Regions from separate parts of the Halolactibacillus sp. JCM 19043 genome, predicted to be linked through region 2. Evidence: riboswitches for the same ligand, from Rfam matches in the RefSeq annotation. Region 2 holds a riboswitch; each other region holds the start of a gene.
What was found. Region 2 has a riboswitch for S-adenosylmethionine ahead of JCM19043_RS07210 (AMP-binding protein). Riboswitches for the same ligand answer to the same signal wherever they lie in the genome.
Positions count from the first base shown of each region.

Region 1 (8,223 bases), on a different contig from region 2:
CACAGATACCGGTATGTATGAGGAACCAAAATTTCAAGCTTGGATTCAAGAACCTGAAAAGCCTCAAGTGACTTACGATAAAAGACCAGGTCGGTGGATTGGGATGGATCACTGGCCAAGTGAGGACGTTACCAGTGAGAAATGGTATCCGAATAAGCAGTCGCTTACCGAGGCAATGAAAGACACCAACACTATACTTATACCAAGTGTTCAAGAACATGGATTTTATGCGGGGACGTTTTGTCCATTCGGTCAGCCTGGGGACTTACCCGCTGACCAACGTCTAGAAAACGGTAAAGCGGTTGTTTTTACATCTGACGCTTTGACAGAAGATCGTGATTACTTCGGTGAACCTGTCTTTCATGCGCGACTATCAACCGATCAAGACAATGCAATGGTCGTTGTCCGTCTGATGGATAAAGCACCGACCGGTGAGTCCACGTTAATAAGCTGGGGCATGTTGAACCTCAATCACTATAAATCGCATGAACACCCAGAAGCACTTGTTCCAGGAAACATCTATGACGTGAAGGTTAAACTGGATAGTCTTGGACAGAGGTTAACGAAAGGTCATCGATTAGAAGTTGCGATTGCACCAACCTACTGGACTAAAGCTTGGCCATCGCAAAAACCAGTGAATTTAACCCTTCATACAGGGATGGGTACGTATCTCGACCTGCCTGTTAGACAGCCGAATGAAAGAGACGAGGACGTGCGGGTGTTTGATATGGCAGAAACCGCCTCTATTATTGAGCGAGAAGTCTTGCGCAAAGAAGAGCGGTCATTCGATATCGTTCATCGTCCCATTGATTCAACGTGGCAAGTGATTGATTATTCTGATGAGGGTAGCCGTAAGCTCATGCACAATGGCGTTGAACACGGGAGTATTAATAAAAATATCTACTCTATTAAAGAGAATAATCCGCTCTCAGCGACCGCTGAATGTTACTGGGAATTAACGGTTGGTAGAGATGCGTGGCAGACGAAGGTTGAAACGTACAGTAAAATGACGTCAGATGAAGAAAACTTCTATTTAACCCATACCATTAAAGCCTTTGAACACGACCAAGAGGTCGCTTCAAACAAGTGGGAGCACACAATTCCTCGTGACTATAATTAAATTTAAAAAACCGCTAAGGCGAGTCGACTGACTGCCCTTAGCGGTTTTGTTGTTCTTTCATCTTGATCTGATATTATTTTTTAACTGATATTAATTAAAGTTATAAGCGGTCACAATTGGCGTACGGCCTTCTACTTGGTCGTTAAAGTATTCATAGAGGCATGTGCCGAGGAACGAACCTGCCACGTTATAAACATTTTCATAACCTAAGTTTGAAGCGCTTGAACCATATTGTAAGAGCGTTGCCCTGAACGACAGTGCACATATACAGGCACATCCGTTGGAATCTCATCTAAACGTTCACGGAACTGGCTTAATGGTATATTGACCGCATTGGTAAAGTGACCCCGCTTGAATTCACCCGGTTCACGTGCATCAATAATGTGGGCGTTTGATTCTACAAGTTCACGCATCTGGGTTACTTGTACTTGTTTGATGACGCCGTTAAGGACGTTTAAGCCGTTTAAAGCGGCCATGTTGACAACATCTTTAGCGGTACCAAACACTGGCGAGTAACAAAGTTCAAGCTCTTTTAAATCTTCTAAAGTTGCGTTCATCATAATCATGGACGCAATCACGTCAATACGCTTATCGACATTACCGCGGCCAATCGCTTGCGCTCCCAAAACGCGACCGGTTGGCTTTTCAAAGATTAACTTAAAGTAAACCGGGTGACTGTTTGGCATGATGCCTACTTTATCCGTCGGAATTACATAGCTAAAGTCAAAGTCAAAACCTTGCGCTTCAGCTAGACGCGCATTTAGACCGGTTGATGCAGCATTCATGTCAAATACTTGGATCGCACTTGAACCGATGACACCTGTGTTACGGTGTGGAATATTATACATATGGTCAGCCGCTGCGCGTGCTTGACGTTGCGCTGGTCCCGCAAGAGCTAAGCGAGTTTTTTGACCGGTTAGTTTATGATGGACTTCAATCGCATCACCGACCGCATAAATATCTTTATTTGATGTAAGGTAGTTGTGATCGACTTTAATACCACCAGTCACACCAATGTCAAGACCTGCTTCTTTTGCGAGTGTTGTCTCTGGACGGACACCAATCGCCATCACGACCGCTTGAGCTTTGATTGTCTTACCTGATTGTAACACGATGTGGTCGTCTTTGACTGATTCAATCCCGTCACTTAAGACAAGGCCCATGCCTTTATCGACCATTTCTTTATGAAGAATTTGAACCATATCGTAATCAAAGGGTGCCATCACTTGGTTTTGCGCTTCTACAAGTGTTACATGCTTACCTGCGTGTACTAAGTTTTCAGCGACTTCAATACCGATAAAACCACCACCAATAACGACAACATCTTCGACCGTGTCTTTTGACACGAATGTATTTAATTTTTCAATATCAACGACGTTACGTACGCTAAAGACATGCGGTGAATCAATCCCATCAAGTGGTGGCATAATAGGATTTGCCCCTGGAGATAAGACGAGCTTATCATAGGCTTCATCATGTGTCTCATCTGTTTCTAAATTTTTAACCGTAATCGTCTTGTCATCTTTATTGACTTTTATCACTTCTGTTCTGACGCGTGCTTCGATTTTATATTGTTTACGGAAGACTTCCGGATTCATTAATACTAATGTTTCACTGTTTTCAATTTCACCACTTAAGTGGTATGGTAATGCACAGTTTGAAAAGGATACGTGCGGTCCACGCTCAAACATGATCACCTCTGCTTCTTCATCTAAACGACGAACTCGTGCAGCAACAGATGCCCCACCTGCGACACCACCGACAACTAATACTCTTTTACCCATAATTTCTTTCCCCTTTCGAATGTTAAGACCTGTGTATTTTTCAACAAACTTATATAAGTGATATTGTTCACAATAATTATTATACCACTAGGGGTATGTTGAGTCAAGAGTTACCTTGCACTCTTTCTTGCCTCTCTGTTAGTATGAATTAACTTTCCCGTTATTTAGCTGAAACAAAGGGCGATTGAGATCTCGTTAGTTAAAATGAAGTAGCGATAAAAGGGAGAAAAATAAAAAAAGAGAAAGAAAAAACGTACACATCCTGTCTAAGACACCATGTGTACGTTTTTAGTATTAAATAATTTGAAAGCTGACCCACGTATCGAACGTATCTCTAGCTGGTACTTTAATTAAATCTTCTTGTCTATTTAATTCACCATTTTTTCTCGTCCATGGTTCGACACAGACAAAGCGTTGGTCTTGTTCGGTCCACAGGACAGTATAATGAAACGGTTCGTCCATTTCCATATTAATCGACTGTTGGTCCACAGTTGCTTTAACTTGTGTATGGGTATTCTCTAAAAGTACCGCTTCTTTTAAATGTGTTAAATCGATTTGACCAGTAAAGGCTTTTTCTTCTTCATCGTTATAATCATAATACGTTTTAGTTGGAATATCTAAACCGACAACCTTTTTATCTGATTTAAAGTACGGGTGTAGACCCGGATAGATTGGCATCGGTGTATCGGATAAATTTTCATAAGATTGATGAATCAATAGCTGATCACCACGAAGTGTATAAGTAAAGATTACCTTAAAATCAAACGGATACACAGCTTTTGTACTTAAGCTACTTCTAAACAGAATAGAAATAAACGCATGTTCTTCATCGCTGTACGTCTCAAGTACTTCCCAGGGATGAATTCTTGCGAGTCCATGGTTTGGCATATCATACGTCTGATTGCCCCAATGATACTGCTTATCTTTTAGTTGACCAGAGATCGGGAATAACACGGGGATCCCCCCACGAACATTTTGTTTACGGTCAAATAACGTTGCTTCATTTAAGTATAACCGTTCTTCATTGTTTGTGCCGTAACCTGTAATGATACCGCCACGTTCTGGACAAACCGTAATCCAACTGTTGCCGGTTGGGTGCTTTAATTGATACATTGTAAACATGTCTTTCTCAAATCGCTCAATCGTATACATGAATAAATCGCCCCTCGCATTAATGAATTAAATGACTAAGTTGCTCTCTCTTTTTACACAACATTTACATTATAACAGACTATCTTAAAAAAATCGTTGTTTTCAGACAATTATTCTCCACTCAAGTGAAAATAATCACATAACCTTACTCCCTTTCTAATATAAAAGAAAATAACAGAAAATTAACAGCCCACATAAAAAAAGAAGGTCGTCTCATTGTTTAGAGACCACCTTCTTCTTCATTATATTATTTTAAAAGACGTATAGCTTGAGCCAAATCGTTCAACAAGTCATCGATATGCTCAGTCCCAACAGAAAGACGCAGTAACGTATCCGTGATGCCTCTTTCCTTGCGAACAGCGACTGGCATATCGGCATGTGTCTGGGTAAAAGGATAGGTCACAAAGCTTTCCACACCGCCTAGGCTTTCAGCAAAACTGATCAGTTGAAGTGATCGAAGAAACGGGCTAATATGAGCGGCCTTTTCTAATTCAAAACTAATCATTGCACCCGTTCCAGGTAATAGACCTGTTTAATAGAAGGATGCGCACGTAAATATTGCGCGAGTCGTTTAGCTGTTTCTACTTGACGGTCTAGTCTCAGTGGTAACGTCTTTAACCCGCGCATTAACAAATAACAATCAAACGGCGCTAACGTCCCACCACTCGCATTATGACTTTGAAATAATGACGCATAGACTTTTTCATCCTTCGCCACCACAAGCCCACTTAAACAATCATTATGCCCGGCTAAATATTTTGTTGCGCTGTGAATGACGATATCCGCTCCAAGCGTTAATGGCTTTAGTAAATATGGGGTTAAGAATGTGTTATCAACAATGAATAAGATATCTCGTTCTTTAAGCAAGTCCCCTAGCGCTTTGACATCCACTTGTTTCAACAATGGATTCGTCACCGATTCTACGAAGATGGCTTTGGTTTTATCGGTAATCGTATCCGTGAAGGCCTGTATATTGAGCGGATCGACGTATGTAAATTTCAATTGAAAGCGCGCTTCATAGTCTGAAAACAAACGATACGTCCCACCATATAAATCACTTGAGACAATCATCTCATCATTTGATTGAAATAGCGATAATACGAGTTGAATGGCTGCCATACCCGAAGACGTTGCACAACACCCCGCGCCTGATTCGATTGCCGCAAAGCCTTGTTCTAGCGTATCTCGGGTCGGGTTGTTTGTCCTTGTGTAATCAAATCCTGTTGATTCATGAAGATCATTATGTCGATAAGCTGTTGATAAGTGTACAGGATAAGTGACCGCGCCTGTACTCGGTTCTTGCTTGTTGCCGAGTTGTGAAAAATACGTGTCTAATTGATACATGCGATGCGCCTCCTTTAGTTTAATACTTCTTAAAAGTCGTTGCGTTTTTGACCTAAACAGTAAAAGCGCCCTCTTAACAGTTAAGAGAGCGCCTTAGGTCTTAATCGCTCTTATCTTTAGGTCTATGCCTTTTGGATTTAGCACCTTCCTCTAAATTAGAGAGGTTGCTGAGACATCACAGGCCAAATCCCTCCGTCTCTCTTGATAAGAAGTATGTAATTGTTTGAAAAATCCATATATGGTTTATACTATATGATAACGACTTTCTGATTAAAAAACAAGTACTATTCAGAAAATTCTTTAATCTAACGGATCAAAAAAACACCTCCAAAGCATTTGCCTTGGAGATGTCTCTATAAAAGCTCGCTTATTCAATGTGAAAGTATCAATATTACGAACTAGTTCATCATATAGCTAATCGGAGAACCTGGCCCAAGATCCCAGCTAAATAACATCCAAACAATAAGCATGAGCAACCAACCGAGTGTAAAGAAGATGGTGTATGGGAACATCGTTGAAATCAACGTTCCAATCCCCATTTTCTTATTATACTTTTGCATAATGACAATGATCATCGCAAAGTAAGGCATCAGCGGTGAAATAATATTACTGGTTGAATCGGCAATCCGGTAAGCCATTTGTGTGAGTTCAGGTGAGTAACCTTGTTGCATCATAATTGGCACAAATACCGGTGCATCATCGCCCATTTAGCAGAGGCTGAACCGATAAATAAGTTAATAAAGCCTGAAATAAGAATAAACAACAGAATTAGGACAATTCCACCTAATTTTACTGAATCTAAAAATTCAGCTCCAGCAACCCCAATAAGTAAACCTAAGTTTGATTCAGTAAAGTAACTAACAAACTGACCTGCGGTAAAGGCAAGCACGATAAACATGCCCATGGAAGCCATCGTATCTGACAGCTTATTCGCCATATCAGTATCAGTATTAATCACTTTCGTTACTTTTCCGTACACAAGACCTGGAATAAAGAACATAATCATAATGATTGGTACGAGTGATGACATAAAGGGTGATGAAATGACGCCACCGTCATCCGCACGTAATAAACCGTTAGCTGGTACGACGAGTAACCCAATCACAATGACCGTGATGAGTAGACTTAACCCACTATAACGTAAGCCTTTTTTCTCGAGTGCTGACAACTCCGTTAAATCATCCTTATTGACACTACCTTTAAACGTTCCTAAGCGTGGTTCAACAATCAGTTCTGTGACCAGCGCACCGACAATCGTAAGCAAGAACACAGAGGCAATGACAAAGTAATAGTTCATCGCTACGTTCATATTATCCGCATAAGCTGGATCAATAATTGCTGCTGCTGAAATTGTCATTTCCGCAAGCATCGGGTCAAGTGATGTTAGGAGTAAGTTTGCACTAAACCCGGCAGAGACACCCGCAAAAGCAGCGGCAATACCCGCAATCGGATGACGGCCAAGCGCGATAAAGATAACCGCACCAAGTGGAGGGAGCACAACATAACCTGCATCAGAGGCAAGTGATGACATAATCCCGGCAAATACTAATCCGGCTGTAATGAGTGACTTTGGAATTGATAAAACAAATCCTCGTAAAGCCGCTGAAATTAAGCCGCTACGCTCAGCAAGTCCAATCCCTAACATACTGGCAAGCACCACACCTAATGGCGCAAAGTTAATAAAGTTATCAACCATCGCTGTAAAGATATATTGGACACCCTCACGACTAAGAAGATTTTTGGCTTCAATCATTTCCCCAGGGTTCCCTGGATGTTCGACACTGACGCCTGTCGCCGCCACAATGGCTGATGCGACTAAAACAACGACTGACAAAATCGCAAACAAGGTTACCGGATGGGGCAAACGGTTACCAGTTGTTTCGATCATATCTAAAAATCGTTGAAACAGACCTTTTTTCTTTTCTGACATAAATAAAACGTCCCTTCAAAGCTGAATTAATATAATTTTTAGATAATTTGCGACATTTCTTTTTTATCGCAATAGTGTCCATTATAGCTATCTGTATCCGTTTTGAAAAGGCTATTTCCAATAGTTCTAATGTTAAAAAAGTTCTTTTTTTTTCTGACATTTCATTCTGTTTCATTTTCTATTATCTCGACTTTAACAGAAAAAAGTAGAGCCCCTCAAAAAACTACAAGGGCTCTACTTTTACCTATGTGAACTATGCGCGAAACCAGTGACGGGTGTTGTTCGCAATTTTCACTAGCATTAACATCACAGGGACTTCTACGATAATCCCAACGGTGACCGCGAGGGCGACTGGTGAAGTCACACCAAACAAACTGATCGCGACCGCAACGGAAAGCTCAAAGAAGTTTGAGGCGCCAATCATGCCCGCAGGGGCGGCAATATCATGGGTTAAGTTCAACTTCTTCGCTACAAAATAAGCTAAGAAAAAGATAAAGAATGTTTGAATAATAAGTGGGACGGCAATTAAGACAATATGTCCGTAGTTAGAAAGAATCGTCTCCCCTTGGAACATAAAGATTAAAATCAATGTCAACAATAATCCAATCGTGGTCGTATGTTTAAACTTAGCTAAAAAGGTCTCTTCAAAATACGTTTCTCCTTTTGTTTTGACCATATGTTGTCTCGTCAAAAGCCCACCAATCAAAGGAATAACAACGAATAATACAATCGATAAAATCAAAGTATCAAAAGGTACTTCAATACCAGAGACACCTAATAAAAGCGCAACGATTGGTGTATAAAGTAGTAACACAATTAAATCATTTGTTGCTACTTGAACAACCGTATAAGCTGGGTCACCTTTAGTTAAGTGACTCCAGACGAATACCATC
Region 1 is NZ_BAXD01000012.1:17,501-25,723, reverse strand. It holds gene JCM19043_RS07675 (CocE/NonD family hydrolase) at 1-1,120, shown strand, start outside; partial or broken gene JCM19043_RS07670 (FAD-dependent oxidoreductase) at 1,211-2,904, opposite strand; gene JCM19043_RS07665 (aldose epimerase) at 3,199-4,056, opposite strand; gene JCM19043_RS18785 (PLP-dependent transferase) at 4,304-4,561, opposite strand; gene JCM19043_RS07660 (PLP-dependent transferase) at 4,558-5,400, opposite strand; SAM riboswitch class I at 5,508-5,611, opposite strand; partial or broken gene JCM19043_RS07655 (AbgT family transporter) at 5,799-7,330, opposite strand; gene arsB (ACR3 family arsenite efflux transporter) at 7,584-8,223, opposite strand, start outside.
Region 1: it holds a riboswitch for S-adenosylmethionine, as region 2 does, so the genes downstream of both, JCM19043_RS07660 (PLP-dependent transferase) here and JCM19043_RS07210 (AMP-binding protein) in region 2, are expected to answer to the same signal.

Region 2 (8,223 bases):
TTTTTGATGCCACTTCTCGGATGAATTGACTGGCGAGATCATAACTCATCTCGTCAGGTAAGTGTTCGATAATGACAGGTAAATCCGGGTCTAACGTATCGAGCTTCTTCAGTAAGATCGGGTAATCGAGTTGGCCTGTACCTGGCAACACTTCTTTTAAATGCACGGTTAAATCAGACGTTAGTAAAAGGTCTTTTAAGTGAACATTGACAATTAAGTCACCTAATTCATCGATAAAGTCAGACATAACACGTCGGTTTCGGTAATAGCGTTTCGGGTTATTAATCATATTGACCGGATCAAAGTGGATTTTAAACGCGTCGCGGTCAATCATGTCAACGAGCTGTTTATAGTCCCATACATCACTTGGCGGAGTATAAGGCATCATTTCAAGACTATAGGTTGTCTGTGTTGGTTTGACATCATCAATGATGTCCTGAACAGTTTTGGCAATCAGTTCGAATGTTTGTTGGGTGTAATGTTCGCAGTCTGGACCGTCCCAAGTTGCGCCGAGAGAACCGGCAATGTTGACACACGTCCGCGCGCCAATCTCATCACTAAAGGCGAGTTGTTTTTTATATAATCGATGGCTTTTTTACGCGTCTCAAGATCTGAGCTAATCGGATTACTCCATGCGCCGACCTCACTCAGTAAGATATCGTGTTCTTTTGCTAGGGAGACATAATCGTTTCTCTCTGTTTGTGAACTGGTGTGATTAATCGGTAAGACAGCACTGTTAAAACCTTTTTCAAGATGTTTATTCACCCATGTTTCAGGGGTTAAATGATCAACAAAAACATAGCCACCTAAGCGCATAAGGCACCTCCTGTATATATTTCGAAGTATGTGTCATTCATTCGTTTTGTTATGACATAGGAAGAGGAACTGCATGTCTGCAGTTCCTCACGATTACAGGTCGTGTACGGCTTTAATGACTTTATCATGGTGTTCATCTAACATATTCTTATCGATACAAGCATTGATGGGCTTATTCATCAATTCTTTTAATTCATGTGTTTCTTCGTGTGGACCGACGAGGTAAATATATTCCCATTCACGGTCTTTCGCTAGTTTATCAAGCATCGGGGTAATCGATTTATACCAACGTTTCCGGTTTTCTTCAAATCGGGCAATAAATTGTTCGCGCAAGTTGATACTTTTACCTGCATTTGCCCCTGCTGAGGTATGGTTACGGTTAACGGCAGGGTGTTTACGCCAATCTTCTGTATCTAAATCCAGTTCATAGACCACGGTGTCAATCAGTTTACCTAACTCTGTTTCAACAAGTCGAATCGCTTCTTTTTGGGTCAGGATGACACCTGCTTTTGGATATTCTTGATGCAGTCTGACGAGCTGGTCAACTTTCGCGATTTCTTCCCAGAAGAATTCCGTTTCAACCGGTATTTGTAGGATGTCACTGTAAACAAATTCATCCGGTGTTGCGATAATAATGACGCTTTTCTTTAAATCTAATTCGTTTTCTTTAAAGAAATCTTTGACGGCTTTTTTTACTTGTTGGAATTTTTTTAATTCATCTTTATTGTCTTCGGTGTCTAAGTATTTTTCAAAACGATTGAGTCCATTTTTTAAATGTATCCGCCATTCGCCACCTTGTTGGTCAGGGTCAGCCGGATCCGTGTTTAAATACATTGTAAAGAATTTTTCTGGACTTTCTAAGTATAAACTTTCGAGTTTTTTGATTGTTTTCTTGATGGTCATGTAAAAGCCTCCATTCAATCATTTTTTTCTGTCCTTACCCTGTATCTAACCGAAATATGAAAGCGTTAAACATTTTACGGGTAATCTTTCTAATCTTTCTGAAAAATATCGTAAACGCTGAAGCGGCATTGACAATTTTACGTTATAATGGAAAGAAAGACGTTTATATTTTCATGTGGATGAAACGTCAGGAGAATACATGTGTAACTTGTAGGAGGAATGATTATGACTTTACTTTATCCGTGTTTAATGTTTAGAGGTGAGGCAGAACAAGCGATGCGCTTCTATGTGGGGGCTTTTAAAGGGGCAGAAATATTAGAATTGATGCGCTATGGCCACGGGAGAGAAGCAGACCAACATAAAGTATCACGAGGGATTATCACCTTACATAATCAAACCGTGCTTTGTTTTGATAGTATTGTCGACCATCCCTTCACGTTTACTCCAAGTACTTCACTTGTGATCGAGTGTGAGTCATTAGAAGAATTAAAAAGATTATATGATTACTTAGCCGTTAATGGAGAAGTGTTAATGCCATTAGATACGTATCAATGCCATCAACAGATGGTTTGGTTTAATGATCAGTTTGGTGTGAGTTGGCAACTTGTGTATTTTGGCGTATAACCTCTTTACAATTACGGAATTTATGTTATAATTTTCTAAAACAACTGCATAGGTGTTTATCACGAGTGAACGAGAGATCTGGCTCTAAGACTTCACGGCAACCTACATGAGTAAGGTGCCCCAACCAGCAAAGCAGAAGGCTTTGAATGATGAATGTTCGTTATGAAATTAACACGCATTCAATTAATGGATGCGTGTTTTCGTCATTGATCGCCTTTCTTATCACAATGTTTCATACGAATGTATAGAGAGAGGAATGATGTGAGATGGTAAGAACCGATTTAAAAGAGCCGTTATTAGATCACCGCTTTGACGATGCGCCAAAAACGAATGCGGTTTTTCATTTAATGGATCAGCATGTGGAATTAGGGCACGGATTCGTGCCGTGTTTGATCGAATCAGAACCGGTAAGTCAGTCAATGTCCTTTGGTGACTTTCAAGCAGCTGTAAATAACTATAGTAGGATCTTTCAAGATAATGGTATCTGCAAAGATGATAAAGTCCTTGTCTTACTTAAAACAGGTAAGGTGTTTCACCAGACATTGCTTGCGATTATCCGTTTAGGTGCGATTGCGGTCGTTTGTGATCACGAAACAGCGTGTGTGACACAAATCGCAGAAAAAGAACAGATTAAGATTATTGTGACAGACTATACGTTAAGACGGTTGATTGAAGTGAACCGACTAACGACGTTACAACAGGTCATGTTTACGGAACATATGAATCAGCTCACCCAAACAAATCAAGCACTTGATGTAGTTGGGTAAGGGCAAGTCAGCCGATGGTCATTATATATGACGGGGAGGACCATTTGTGTTATTGTCATGGACATATTGAGTGTTTCGTTACACTCTCAGATGACTATTTAATTCAGACTGAAGAAACCGTGCTCGTTCCCGCTTTAACGTACACCCATCCACTGTTTTACTGGTTGGCATGGATCCAGCGGCTGGTGTATATATCGGCCCCATTCATGCGAAGACAGTAGAACATTTAGTGGGTTTTGTGGCATTAATAGATGAAGATACTTTTGGCTGCTTAGTGAAAGCAGACTGTGAGTTAGAAGCACTAGCGTTTGACCAACAAAAGCTCGTCGGACTCTTGCGCCAGTGTGCGCAAGGTTAACGTGGTAAAAATGCCTTCAATTCTGACCTTAACGCCACTAAAGCCTCGGCTGTTGTCTCAGCTGTTGTTTCTTTAATTAATGCTTCTATTAAACGTTCAATTAAATACGTCGGTCCGATCATCGAGTGGAATTCATTCGGCTTCCCGCGATCGGTGAGAAATATTAGCAGTGCCGGGTACTGGTCTGCTAAATTATCTTGGTCAGTTAAGCCGATGGTCTTGATGCTTTTTTTCTCCGTGACGTGTAATAACGCCTTTGTCTCATTGATCAATCTTGAGAAACTGAAAAAAATGACTGTATCGGTTGGTTGTAAATGCAACAACGTCTCCATGAGTTCACTACCTCCTTCAGTGTGAAGTTCGACGGGAATCGCTAAGCGGCGCAGGCGATAAAACAATAATTCGCCCAATCCTTTCGTGACCCCAAAACTAAAAATATGAACGGTTGAGGCTTGTTTGATTAAATGAACGAAGCGGCTCACGTACGTATTTGCAAGACCTGTTTCTGTTTTGTATAAATAATCGAGTAACTTTTGAAACCTCATCGGTCCTATCGACGAGGTTTCTTTTGCTTGTTGTAACTTGTTTTGTGGAGAGGAAGAAAGCTTATGAATATGCGCTTGTTTAAAGGTTTTGTAATTTCTGTAACCAAGCACCTTAAAAAAACGCGACACTGTAGCGTTACTAATCTTTAAGTCATTAGCAATTTCTTCTTCCGTTTTAAGTAGAGCTTGTTGGGCCTGTCTATTAAAGTAGTCGGCAATTTTCATTTGATTCGGTGTTAAGTTTTTCGTTGGAAAGTTAAACATTTATTTCGCTCCTTATCATAACGGTATGTAGCGTCATTATAGCAAAATCCGTGCAGTGAAAAGCGGGAATGTAAGAAACTTTACATAATGTTTAAAGATGCACAATATTTTACAGCGTCTTTACATGACTCATATACTAGCTTCATCTCCGACCGATATACTTAACGTATCACTTAATTAAAGGAGCTGTTTCATTTGAATACACATCAACGCTTTACTTTAACACAGTCACAAAAAATGATGGTGTTTATTTTGTCGATGTCGCTTTACGGACTATCTAACATGATCACCGAACTTATTCCGAAGTTTTACTTAGGGCCGATTGAATTGTCGGTTGAGTACTTTGCTTTTATTCCTCTTAGCTTAGCGATGATTTTCCATCCCTTATACGCGGCTATTGGCGCAAGTTTAGGTGAGGTGATCTTCGGTGAGATTATGCTAGGGCAGTTTGGTGGGATTGGTGAGTTAGAGAAGTTTATCGCCTTTTCACTGGCGATTTTTATTGCAGGGGTCAGTGTCCGTAACCCGGAAAATAAAAAACAAGTCGCGCTTGGAGCGATGGTTGGTGTAATCCTGCACCAGTTTATAAGTATGAGTGTTGATATTTTAAAAGTATGGGTGGGGGTTGAAGAATTAGAAGCGGTCGAAGGTTTGGCAGAAAGTGTTGTCGTGATTGAAGGACTTGCATTTTTAAACGACGTGCTGTTTTCAGGTATTTTGTTCGCCTTACTCCCCACGCTATACCTTGTACCAAGACTCTACGGTAAGATTGAGCCTTTGTTAGGGATGAAGCCACGAAAGAATGATTTACAACTTGGCTTATCAGACATTGTTACCGTACCGTTTGTACTCGCGACGGTCGTTCTCGGTAGTTTAAGTTTCTTATTTGAGTATTTATCAGAAACGACGTTTGGTTGGGAGTGGGAAGCCCCGCTCGTGGACCGTTTTGGTGAGTGGATTGTCTTTCCAATGATGGCTATACCGGTCATTGTCGCCCTTGTTGTTGTTAGCTATTTGGTCAAACGCAAAGGACGAAAAGACACTGACGGTTATTCGGAGGTTGTTTAACATGACACATCAATTAACGATGACAGACGTGACCTTCACTTATCCAGGGCAGAACAGTCCACAGCTTAAAAATGTGACGCTATCGATTAAAGAAGGGACGTTTGTGGCGATTATGGGTGGCAACGGTAGTGGGAAAAGTACGCTCTGTAAATGTTTGAATGGTCTTATTCCTCATTACTATGTGGGCGACTATGCGGGTAAGACAACCGTTAATGGTCATGATACAACAAAAGTGTCGGTGTCAGAGTTATCTAAACACGTTGGGTATGTGTATCAGGACTTTGAGAATCAACTGGTGAGTCCAAGAGTATTAGATGACGCTTGTTTTGCACCGTTGCACTTTGGGCTGAGTGACTTTAAAAGAAGAGGAGAAAGGCGCTTGAACTTATGGCCATAAGTCATCTAAAAGACCGTTACATTTGGCAACTCAGTGGTGGTCAAAAGCATTTACTGGCGCTGAGTGGGATTTTAAGTTTAGACCCGGATATTATCATTGTTGATGAACCGGTCAGTCAACTCGATCCCTTTCATGCGGAGGTCATCTATAAACAATTACAAGCGCTGCATCAACAAGGAAAAACGGTTATTGTGATTGAGCATCATGCCTCGTTTGTTGCCCGTTATGCTGAAGAAGTCATTTTAATGTGTGAGGGTGAAGTTCTAGCTCATACACCAGTCCGGGAAGCGCTAGAAAATGATGCCTTACTCTCACAAGCAGGTGTGTATCCGCCAGAGGTCACAATGATGGCTCGAGCGATGCATTGGCATGATCAGCCGCTGCCGCTGACGATTGATGAAGCAGAAAGTTACTTTAAGCCATTATTAAAACAAGTAGAAGAAAACAAAGTTGAAATAGCTCCAGAAGAGAATAACGACGTAGCTGTTCAGCTCCAAGGTGTCTCGTTTCATTATCAGTCACTTGAAAAAACAACCCATCAAGTATTTGACCAGCTCGACCTCACCCTCTATCAAGGAGAACGGGTGCCTTAATCGGCAATAACGGAGCAGGAAAATCCACTTTAATGAAGTTGTTAACCGGCCAAATGAAACCGAAAGCCGGTCAAATTGAGATATTTAACGAAGACATCAGTCAACAGTCACCTGAACAATTAGCCGAGTATGTGACTTACATTCATCAAAATCCGGAACATATGTTTATTGACGATAGTGTAGAAAAAGATATCGGCTACTTTTTAAAGATGAGACATGTTAAAGATTTAGATCAACGTGTCGCTAGGTTATTAGAACGGTTTGATTTAACGTCACTTAAATCGCGTGATGCGCGACTGCTTAGCGGCGGGCAGATGCGACGCACGTCACTAGCCATTGGTGAAGGGATGTCACCAAAGTTATTGTTGTTGGATGAACCAACAGCCACACTTGATATGGCCGCAAAACAACATGTGAAACGACTCATGCAAAGTCAGACAGGGGAAGAAAAAACGATTGTGATGGCTACGCATGACGTGTCGCTCGTGTTTGATTGGGCCAGTCGTGTCATCGTGTTAAATAACGGTCAGATTATTTTCGACGGATTGCCAGAACAATTAGTCGGTGATTATCATGTCTTAAATAAAGCCGGCATTATTTTACCAGAAATCGTAGAATTGTCTCGACGACTCAAATTGCCCTTAATGAAAAACCAACAAATGTTTATCGATTGTTTACAACGAGAGGTGATGTAAATGGATGTGGTAAAAACATTGACAGATAAACTGTCAATCGAACAAGTTAAAATAGAACTTTTAAATACAGCCTATGGCTACCACCATACGTTTTTACAACGCTTAGATCCGCGGACGTTATTCCTTTGGTATTTAGTCTTTGGCGTGGTGCCGTTTTTTATCCACTCAACCCCAGTCTTGATTGGGTTAGCCGCTTTTCTTGTCGTATTAACGATTATGGCGAAAGTAAGCCCGCTCATTATTTTTATTTTAACGCTCGGGTTACTCACCCAAGGTGGGTCTTATCTCATTGTCGGGTTATTTTTCGGTGGAAACGTCACGGCGATGTTGCCACTGTTAAAACTCACCCTAAAATTATCGGTTATCTCGATGGCGAGTATCGTTGTATTTTGTTCCATGTCACCGGAGAAGTTGAGTGATGGGTTGTTAAAAATTGGCGTCCCTGGTCAAGTCTCATTTAGTATTGGTTATGCGTATCGTATGTTGCCGACGTTAGTCGAGGAATACCATCATATCTTTTTATCCTACCGATTACGAGGAAAAAAACCTGCGAAAAAAGGGCTTTTTTATAGCCGGCATCTCTTCTATTATATCAAACTATTAATTAAGTCGTTTTATCCGCTTATGTTGTCTGTAGCGAAACGTTCGCGGACGATGGTCGAAGCACTTGAATCAAAGGGAAGTTTATACGGATTTAACCACCCAAAAGTAAAACAGTTAAAACTGCAACATTTAACTATTAAAAGACGTGATGTGTTGTTCTTTAGCTTAAGTATCAGTTACTTTATCGCCTTGATATGGCTCAGTTAGCTCATGCTTTGGTTACGATCCCATCAACAAACGGATAATGTATGATGCAGTCATATGAGGGACTGAGTAATCTCTATAAGAAGGAAACAGATAATATAAATGATCAAATATTAATGATAAGGACGTGTCCATATGCATATAGATTTTCATAGCCATGTAAAAATATCAAAAAAATCAGCTTTTCATCCGGACTACTTTGAACAAATGATTGAGGAGGCGAAGTTAAACGGACTCGACGCGATTTGTTTAACCGAACATTTTAATACGATTTGTTTCTTTGATGTGTACGATTACTTAGATGCGCATTATCCATATATCGATGACTATTATGAGGTTAAGGGATTTAAAGTCTTTCCTGGGATGGAAGTCGATGTAAAGGAAGG
Region 2 is NZ_BAXD01000010.1:60,361-68,583, forward strand. It holds gene JCM19043_RS07190 (sugar phosphate isomerase/epimerase) at 1-550, opposite strand, end outside; gene JCM19043_RS07195 (hypothetical protein) at 454-816, opposite strand; gene JCM19043_RS07200 (VLRF1 family aeRF1-type release factor) at 910-1,719, opposite strand; gene JCM19043_RS07205 (VOC family protein) at 1,945-2,343, shown strand; SAM riboswitch class I at 2,397-2,499, shown strand; gene JCM19043_RS07210 (AMP-binding protein) at 2,610-3,110, shown strand; gene JCM19043_RS07215 (hypothetical protein) at 3,280-3,468, shown strand; gene JCM19043_RS07220 (MurR/RpiR family transcriptional regulator) at 3,465-4,277, opposite strand; gene JCM19043_RS07225 (cell division protein FtsQ) at 4,515-5,345, shown strand; gene JCM19043_RS15995 (ABC transporter ATP-binding protein) at 5,347-5,742, shown strand; gene JCM19043_RS16000 (AAA family ATPase) at 5,733-6,335, shown strand; gene JCM19043_RS16005 (energy-coupling factor ABC transporter ATP-binding protein) at 6,368-7,030, shown strand; gene JCM19043_RS07235 (energy-coupling factor transporter transmembrane protein EcfT) at 7,031-7,840, shown strand; gene JCM19043_RS07240 (PHP domain-containing protein) at 7,973-8,223, shown strand, end outside.

Region 3 (8,223 bases), on a different contig from region 2:
ATTTTCATGCGATGCTAGACGCAGAAAAATTAGATGGTGTTTATCTTTGTGTGCCGCCGATGGCGCATGGTGAGATGGAACTTACCTTAGTAAAGCATCGCATACCTTTCTTTGTTGAAAAGCCACTAGGTGTAACAACAGCGGCGCCAGAAAAAGTTGTTGAAGCACTCGAAAAAGCACCGTTAGTGACTGCTGTCGGTTATCATTTCCGTTACTTAGAATCGATTCAATATCTTAAACGTCTATTAAAAGACCATACCGTAGGTCTAGTGACAGGCAGATGGATGGGGTCGATGCCTGAGGTGAGTTGGTGGCGTAATCAAGCATTATCGGGTGGACAATTAAATGAACAAGCGACGCATATTGTCGATCTTTTGAGGTACCTTTTAGGTGAGAGTGAAGAAGTTCATGCTTATGAGGCACAACGCGTGATGAATAAGCGAAAAGAAGACGTGACTGTAGCGGATGTCGGTACACTCAGTATACGATTTAAATCTGGAGTCATCGCTAATATTACCAATACGTGCATCTTACCAGAGGGTTTAGATGAAATAGGGTTTACGATGTATACCGATTCAGCAGTGATCGAGTGGACTCCTGAGTCGTTAACGATAAAAACGGGAAAAACCGAAAAAGTCATGGTAGATACACAAGATCCCTATTACCAGGAGGATGAAGCCTTTATTCAATCCATTAAGTCAGGTAGTAATGAACACATTTTGTCTACGTATCAAAATGCTTATAATACTCAGCTTATGACGGACGCAGCACGCGTCTCTGTTGAAAAGCATTCTCCGATTAACCTAAATGACTAGTAGGGCAGAGCGATATTAAAAAATAGCCGTATGAATAGTTACAATGATGAAAACTTTTGGTGAAATGAGGTTTACCCACAGCGGTTAAAGGATAGATTATACTATAGTTTATTTTATCTTTAAGGGAGTGGTCATTCATGTTTAAGAAAATCCTGTTAGCTTCTGATGGATCTGAATATTCAATTCGCGCCTGTGAAAAAGCGGTTGAATTAGCAAAATGTCAAGCAGATGCTGAAGTTACCATCTTGTATGTTGTTGATGGAACAGCGGCGAAAGCTGATGCAACTTATCACTGGAATGCGAGTGATTTAGATCGTAGTCGACGTGAAAAATTAGAAATCTCTGAGCGTAAATTAACAGAAGCGGAAGTAGATTACAGTATCAAAATCTTACATGGTGATCCAGGCCCAACGATTGTTAAGTACGCGAATGATGAACGGCATGATCTCGTCATTATTGGAAGTCGCGGATTAAATAGTCTGCAAGAAATGGTGCTAGGAAGTGTCAGTCATAAAGTGGCTAAACGCGCCGATTGCCCGGTACTCATTGTTAAATAACATCTAAAAATCCCCTAGTCACCGTTTATGTGACTGGGGGATTTATCTATTTTATGCGGCTTGACAAGCTGGACAAAGTCCGTATACTTCAAATTTATGTCCTTCAATCATGTACCCACTTAAGTCATCATCAATCATATCCATTGGGCAGATTTGAATGCGTTTTGTTGCCCCGCATTTGCGACAGATGAAATGATGGTGGTGGTGATTAGCACACCGGATTTGATAATGTTTTTCTCCGTCTAGTTCAGTGGATTCTAAAATACCTAACTCGTTAAAGAGGTGGAGATTTCGGTAGATTGTATCAAAGCTAATCCCATCATAATGCGGTTCCATATAAGAGAGTAATTCTTTAGCTGTACGATAACGCCCTTCATTTGCGAAAAACTCTAAAATCATTGCCCGTTTATTTGTGTATTTATAACCAGCCTCTTTTAACTTATTAAGGCTTCATTTAAATTCATACAATCGCCTTCTTTCGTTGAGATTTTAACCATACTTTTTGGAGAAATGTTGTCACGATGAGAAAAGCAATTAAGACCATCACGATTGTCCCACCGGGGGGGATTTCTAAATAATAACCAGAAACAATCCCTAGAATGACACTTGCTTCACCGAAGATAATCGAATAAAAAATGGTTTGTTTAAATCCTTTGGCAATGCGAATACTACTTGCGACAGGCAGTGTCATGAGCGCTGAAACAAGCAACACACCGACAATGCGGATAGACGCTGAAATAACAAGTGCCGTCAGTAAGATAAATAATAAGTGAATACTCTTTGAATGAATACCTGATACTTTCGCATGTTCTTCATCAAATGATAACATAAACAATTCTTTATAAAACACAACCATTAACGTTAAAACAATAACCGCAATAATCCGAATCGTATTAAAATCTTGTTTAGACACAGCTGAAACAGATCCGAATAAGTAAGAGTATAAGTCATTGTTCAATCCGTCAGCAAGTGCAATAAAGATAACACTAAGACCAACCCCACCAGAGAGAATAATAGGAATAGCTAAATCTTGATAAGCTTTATAGACTGTTCTTAGACGCTCAATTAAGATAGCTCCAAAGATAGAAAAAATTGTCCCGGACGTAAAAGGGGTAATGACAGCTAATCCGTATTTTTTATCCATAAACAAACCAAAAGCAATACCGGCTAAAGTCACATGACTCAAACCGTCAGCAATTAAGCTAAGGCGTCTCACAACGACAAACGTACCAAGGAGTGGCGCAATTAAGCCGATGATTAAACCTGTATAAAGTGTCGTGCGCAAAAACTCAAACTCAAAAAATTGACTAAGCAAACTCACTCACCGTCCTTAATGATTGTGGGTCACGATATTTAAGTCATGACCATAAAATGATGAAATCCGTTGTTCAGATAAATTATGAAACGCTTCTGTATCACCATGAAAATGGATTTCTTTATTGAGACAAGCAACGCCATTTGCATGACTTGTCATCGTGCCAATATCATGGGAGACAAGGAGAAGGGTGATTTTTTTCTCGTGATTTAATTTCCCTAAAAGTTCGTAAAACTTTTGAACGTTTTCCGTATCAATCCCAACAGTCGGTTCATCTAAAATGAGAAATTCCGGTTCACTGACTAAAGCACGGGCAATAAAAATGCGCTGTTGTTGACCACCTGATAAGTCACCAATGTTTTGATTGATGTATTCTGACATACCAACAAGTTCAATGGCTTCTTTTACTTTCTCGCGATGTTTTTTTGTGAAGAACTTCAAGTAACCGATTTGTGCCGTTAATCCCGTAGCGACGACTTCTTTTACCGTGGCAGGAAACCCTCGATTAAAGGCATTAGCTTTTTGTGACACAAAGCCAATCTTCTGCCAATCTTTAAACTTATTAGCAGGTGTTCCGAATAACTCGATCGAGCCATGTTGCGGTGTTAACACACCGAGTAGTAATTTAATTAATGTTGTTTTACCGCCACCATTTGGTCCGACAAGACCTAAAAAAGCCCCGCGAGGAATCGAGAGGTTCACATCTTTTAAAGCAATCTTGTCTTCATAGGCATAGCGTATATTTTTTAATTCAACGATGGTGTCTGTCATTGTATTTAAGCTCCTCTATCTATTATATAAAAGCACTTTGTGATTGTTCGAAACGTAACCATTACTAAGTGTAACCGAAACAAGCATGAATGTAAATAAGAATTGTTACGGTTTAGGTTTAAGTTAATCATAATAAATGCTTTGATGTCAATGAAAGTGCATTAGAACAAGCGAAAAGGTGGAAAAACGAAGCAAGAGACTTTATACTAAAGAAGGAGAAAAGAGAAAGGGTGGGGATTCATTTGACAATGACGTTTTATTGTTATCCAAAGTGCGGTACATGTAAAAAAGCAAAGCAATGGTTAGAGGCTAATGGTGTCGCTTATGATGAGCACCATATTGTAGAAGACACACCATCAAAAGCAGTGATGATGGGGCTAATCGAACGAAGCGGACTAGATATTAAAAAATTCTTTAATACGAGTGGCCAGAAGTATCGTGAATTGAATTTAAAAGATAAATTACCTGATATGACGCATGAAGAGAAAGTCGATGTACTCGTAAGCGATGGGATGTTAATGAAACGTCCACTTACTTATGATGACCAACATGTGACGGTCGGTTTTAAGGAAGAACAATTCGAACAAACATGGAAATAAAGCAACATAAGCAGCAACAAATTCGCTTAAATGAAAGAGGGAATGATAAATGACTTTACCAAAAGATTATTATTACACAGATGAACATGTGTGGTTAAATATTGAAGATAACTTAGTTCGTATCGGGGTGACTGATTATGCGCAAGATGAACTAGGTGACGTTGTGTTCGCTGAAATCAGTGAAACTGGTGAAACAGTGAAAGCGAATGATACGTTCGGTAATGTTGAATCCGTTAAAACAGTATCAGAACTGTATGCACCAATCAACGGAGAAATCGTTGAGGTTAATGATGTATTAGAAGATAAACCTGAACTGATTAATGTGTCACCTTATGATAAGGGTTGGTTGATTGTCATTAAGCCAGATAATATGGAGGATGTTAAAGCACTTATGGCAAGTGACGCGTATAAAGATTTTCTGCGGGGCGTTACTGAGGACCATGTTGCTTTAAACTTGTCACACATCAATGATATTGATTTAACGAAGTAATCTGATCATAAAACACGCCTGAACATTAGTCAATACTTCTAATGAACAGGCATGTTTTTCTTAAAGATAGGCACTAATTGCCTCCATTAGACTAGGAAAGCTTAAGTTCTGGCCCCATTGTTTAACGATATGACCCTGTTGATCAATTAAGACCGTCGTTGGTACACCTAAACAAGTGTAGTTGAGATATGTTTCACGACCATTATCTACAAGAGTTGGTTGTTTGATAAAGTTATTTTTGTAACGAACGGCATCATCGTGATGCCTTTCTCTACCAGTGACATTAATGGTAATCATCGCTAATTTGTTTTGGTCCACGGTTTTGAATAATCGCTCTTTCATCGGCATATCCTGACTACAATCAGGACACCAAGAGGCCCAAAACGTAAGTAACACCATTCGCCCGCGCAAATCACTTAATGTAAGATGGTCGTCTTTATCAATATAGGGAAGCGTAAAATCTGGTGCAGTTGTCATATATATCAATCATCCTTTCAAACTGTTGTATACTCTCGTGATTAATTAGTATAACATGGACAAAATATTGTGAAAACTTATTGACAGCATATTTTTAACGTGCTATTATCACCATTAACCAATTAAATATTTAAGACTCTTATCAAGAGAGGTGGAGGGACTGGCCCGACGAAGCCCGGCAACCGTTAAATACAAGCTGTATTTAAAAAGGTGCCAATTCCTGCAAAGCGTAAGCTTTGGATGATAAGGGAACGCTTAAACGTAAGCATATGATGCCAGCGTCTTTTTGTTCTCTTATTAAAGGAGAATAAAGGGGCGCTTTTATATTGATTGAAATAGTGTTTGGTTGATAATTTAATCATTAAACCATCGCGTATTCGGTTAAAGAGAGAAGAATGAATACCGTTATAAAAAGAATGAATATTTAGATATTAGGGGGAAGTCACATGATCGTCATTGATCAGTTATCGAAAGTTTTTAAAACAAACGAACATGAACTAAAAGCCGTAGATGATTTAAGTTTATCGATTGAAAAAGGTGAGATTTTCGGCGTGATTGGTTATAGCGGTGCTGGTAAAAGCACTTTTATTCGCTTAATTAATCGCTTAGAAGAACCGACAAGTGGGACAGTAGAAATAGAAGGACAAAATATCACTAGCCTATCAAAACATGAATTACGGGTGAAACGCCAGGAAATTGGCATGATTTTTCAGCACTTTAACCTGTTGTGGTCGCGCACCGTTGAAGAAAACATTGCCTTTCCATTAGAAATTGCCGGGACATCAAAAGCTGAAATACAAACGCGTGTGCAAGAATTGATTGATCTTGTTGGACTAACAGGTAAAGAAAAGAATTATCCGTCACAACTTAGTGGGGGACAAAAGCAGCGGGTTGGTATTGCACGAGCACTCGCAAATAAACCGAAAGTATTACTTTGTGATGAAGCAACATCGGCTCTTGACCCAGAGACAACCGACTCAATTTTAGCTTTGCTTGTTGATATTAATGAAAAGCTCGGTTTAACGATTATCCTCATTACCCATGAAATGCACGTCATTCAAAAGATTTGTCATAACGTAGCCGTAATGGAAGCGGGACGTGTGGTTGAACAAGGAAATGTCCTTGAAGTCTTCTCACACCCTAAAAAACCGGTGACGAAAAAGTTTGTTGAACAGGTCATGGGTAAACCAGATGAAGAACTCACCGATGATGTATTAATCGAACATATTTCAGATGGTCATGTACTAAAGTTAACCTTCGTAAAAGAAACAGCCAATCAAGCGATTATTTCAGAGGTAGCTAAACATTATGACGTTGATATTAATATTATTCAAGGAAACATTAAACAAACACAAGAAGGAGCTTACGGCTCGCTTTATGTAAAAATGACAGGGGACTTACCAGCAGTGGAACAGGCGATTCAATTTATTCGATCAACATCAGTCGATGTGGAGGTGATCACACATGGCTAATTTATTTCCAAACATTGATTGGATGGATCTTTTATGGGCAACAGGTGAGACACTTTATATGACACTTGTCGCTTTAATAGGGACGTTGATTTTAGGTACGATCCTAGGTCTATTCATTTATTTATCCGCGCCGGGTAACTTGTGGGATAATAAAATTGTTTATTCAATTACCGCTGGATTTGTGAATATATTTCGGGCGATTCCTTTTATTATTTTAATCTTTTTAATTTTACCACTCACCGTCTTTTTATTTGGGACGTTCCGCGGACCAACAGCCGCATTACCTGCATTAATTTTAGGTTCTGCGCCGTTTTATGGTCGCCTCGTTGAGATTGCTTTACGTGAAGTTGATCACGGTGTAATTGAAGCAGCGAAAGCGATGGGGGCAAAAACATCGACGATTATCTTTAAGGTGTTACTAAAAGAATCGATGCCAGCGCTTGTTTCAGGACTGACGGTAACGGCGATTGCTTTAATCGGTTATACCGCCGTCGCAGGATCGATTGGTGCTGGGGGTCTTGGTGATTATGCCTACTTCTACGGCTTTACTCGTCGAGATATGGATATCGTTTATGTCTGTACACTCCTGATTGTATTAATTGTATTTATCTTTCAATTTATTGGCGATGTTATTACGAAAAAAATTGATAAGCGCTAATGAGCTTATTCATATATTAAAAAAAGAAAAGGGGATTTCATGATGAAAAAAATTGTAACTTTATTTTTACTTGTCTTGTCACTTGGATTTTTAGCTGCTTGTGGAGAAGAATCAGCAGAGAATGAAATTAAAGTCGGGGCTACTTCTGTGCCTCACGCAGAAATCTTAGAAGAAGCGCGTCCATTGCTAGAAGAAGAAGGTATTGAGTTAACGATTGAAACGTATACAGATTACGCATTACCAAACGAAGATTTATCACGTGGAGAATTGGATGCCAACTACTTCCAACACATTCCATTCTTTGAATTATCTTTAGAAGATCATGGTTATGACTTAGTTAATCTAGCGGGCATTCACGTAGAACCTCTCGGTGTGTTTTCAAAAGACATTGCTTCAGTAGATGATATTGAAGAAGGAACAGAAGTGATTATTAGTCGTAACGTACCTGACCATGGGCGTATTTTAGCACTCTTTGAAGCAAATGGTTTTATTACACTTGCCGATGATGTAGATAAATCCGCTGCTACAATCGATGATATTGTGGAAAATCCATTGAACCTTACGTTTTCTCCATCAGTGAATCCGGAATTCCTGATCGAAGCATATGAAAATGAAGCAAATACACTCATTGCTATTAATGGTAACTATGCGATTGAAGCAGGTCTATCACCGGTGGACGATGCGTTATTCGTAGAAGGTGCCGATTCCCTTTATGTTAATATTATCGCCGCACGTGCTGAAGATGAAGATAATGAGAATCTTCAAAAGTTAGTTGAAATCTTGCAGTCAGAAGAAATCTCTAATTTCATTAATGAAAAATACCAAGGCGAAGTTGTTCCTGTTGCCGGTGAATAACTGAACAATGAAATACAGACGAAAACGGAAGAATTCGTCTGTATTTTTATGTGCGCTGAGGTATGTTGAATAGAGCGGTTATTACTCGGTGAAATGAGGTCAAATCATGTCAAAGCACGTTTTTCATAGTAGGGGCAGCGTGCTATAATAATACTTGTATCAAGCAATAAATAAATTAATCAATAAGGGGACTTTTAAAACGAGATGGAAAAGC
Region 3 is NZ_BAXD01000016.1:25,912-34,134, forward strand. It holds gene JCM19043_RS09055 (Gfo/Idh/MocA family protein) at 1-815, shown strand, start outside; gene JCM19043_RS09060 (universal stress protein) at 953-1,372, shown strand; gene JCM19043_RS09065 (transcriptional repressor) at 1,424-1,771, opposite strand; gene JCM19043_RS09070 (metal ABC transporter permease) at 1,833-2,687, opposite strand; gene JCM19043_RS09075 (metal ABC transporter ATP-binding protein) at 2,703-3,458, opposite strand; gene JCM19043_RS09080 (arsenate reductase family protein) at 3,701-4,057, shown strand; gene gcvH (glycine cleavage system protein GcvH) at 4,107-4,547, shown strand; gene JCM19043_RS09090 (TlpA disulfide reductase family protein) at 4,608-5,024, opposite strand; SAM riboswitch class I at 5,161-5,274, shown strand; gene JCM19043_RS09095 (methionine ABC transporter ATP-binding protein) at 5,471-6,496, shown strand; gene JCM19043_RS09100 (methionine ABC transporter permease) at 6,489-7,154, shown strand; gene JCM19043_RS09105 (MetQ/NlpA family ABC transporter substrate-binding protein) at 7,197-8,009, shown strand; gene JCM19043_RS09110 (hypothetical protein) at 8,214-8,223, shown strand, end outside.
Region 3: it holds a riboswitch for S-adenosylmethionine, as region 2 does, so the genes downstream of both, JCM19043_RS09095 (methionine ABC transporter ATP-binding protein) here and JCM19043_RS07210 (AMP-binding protein) in region 2, are expected to answer to the same signal.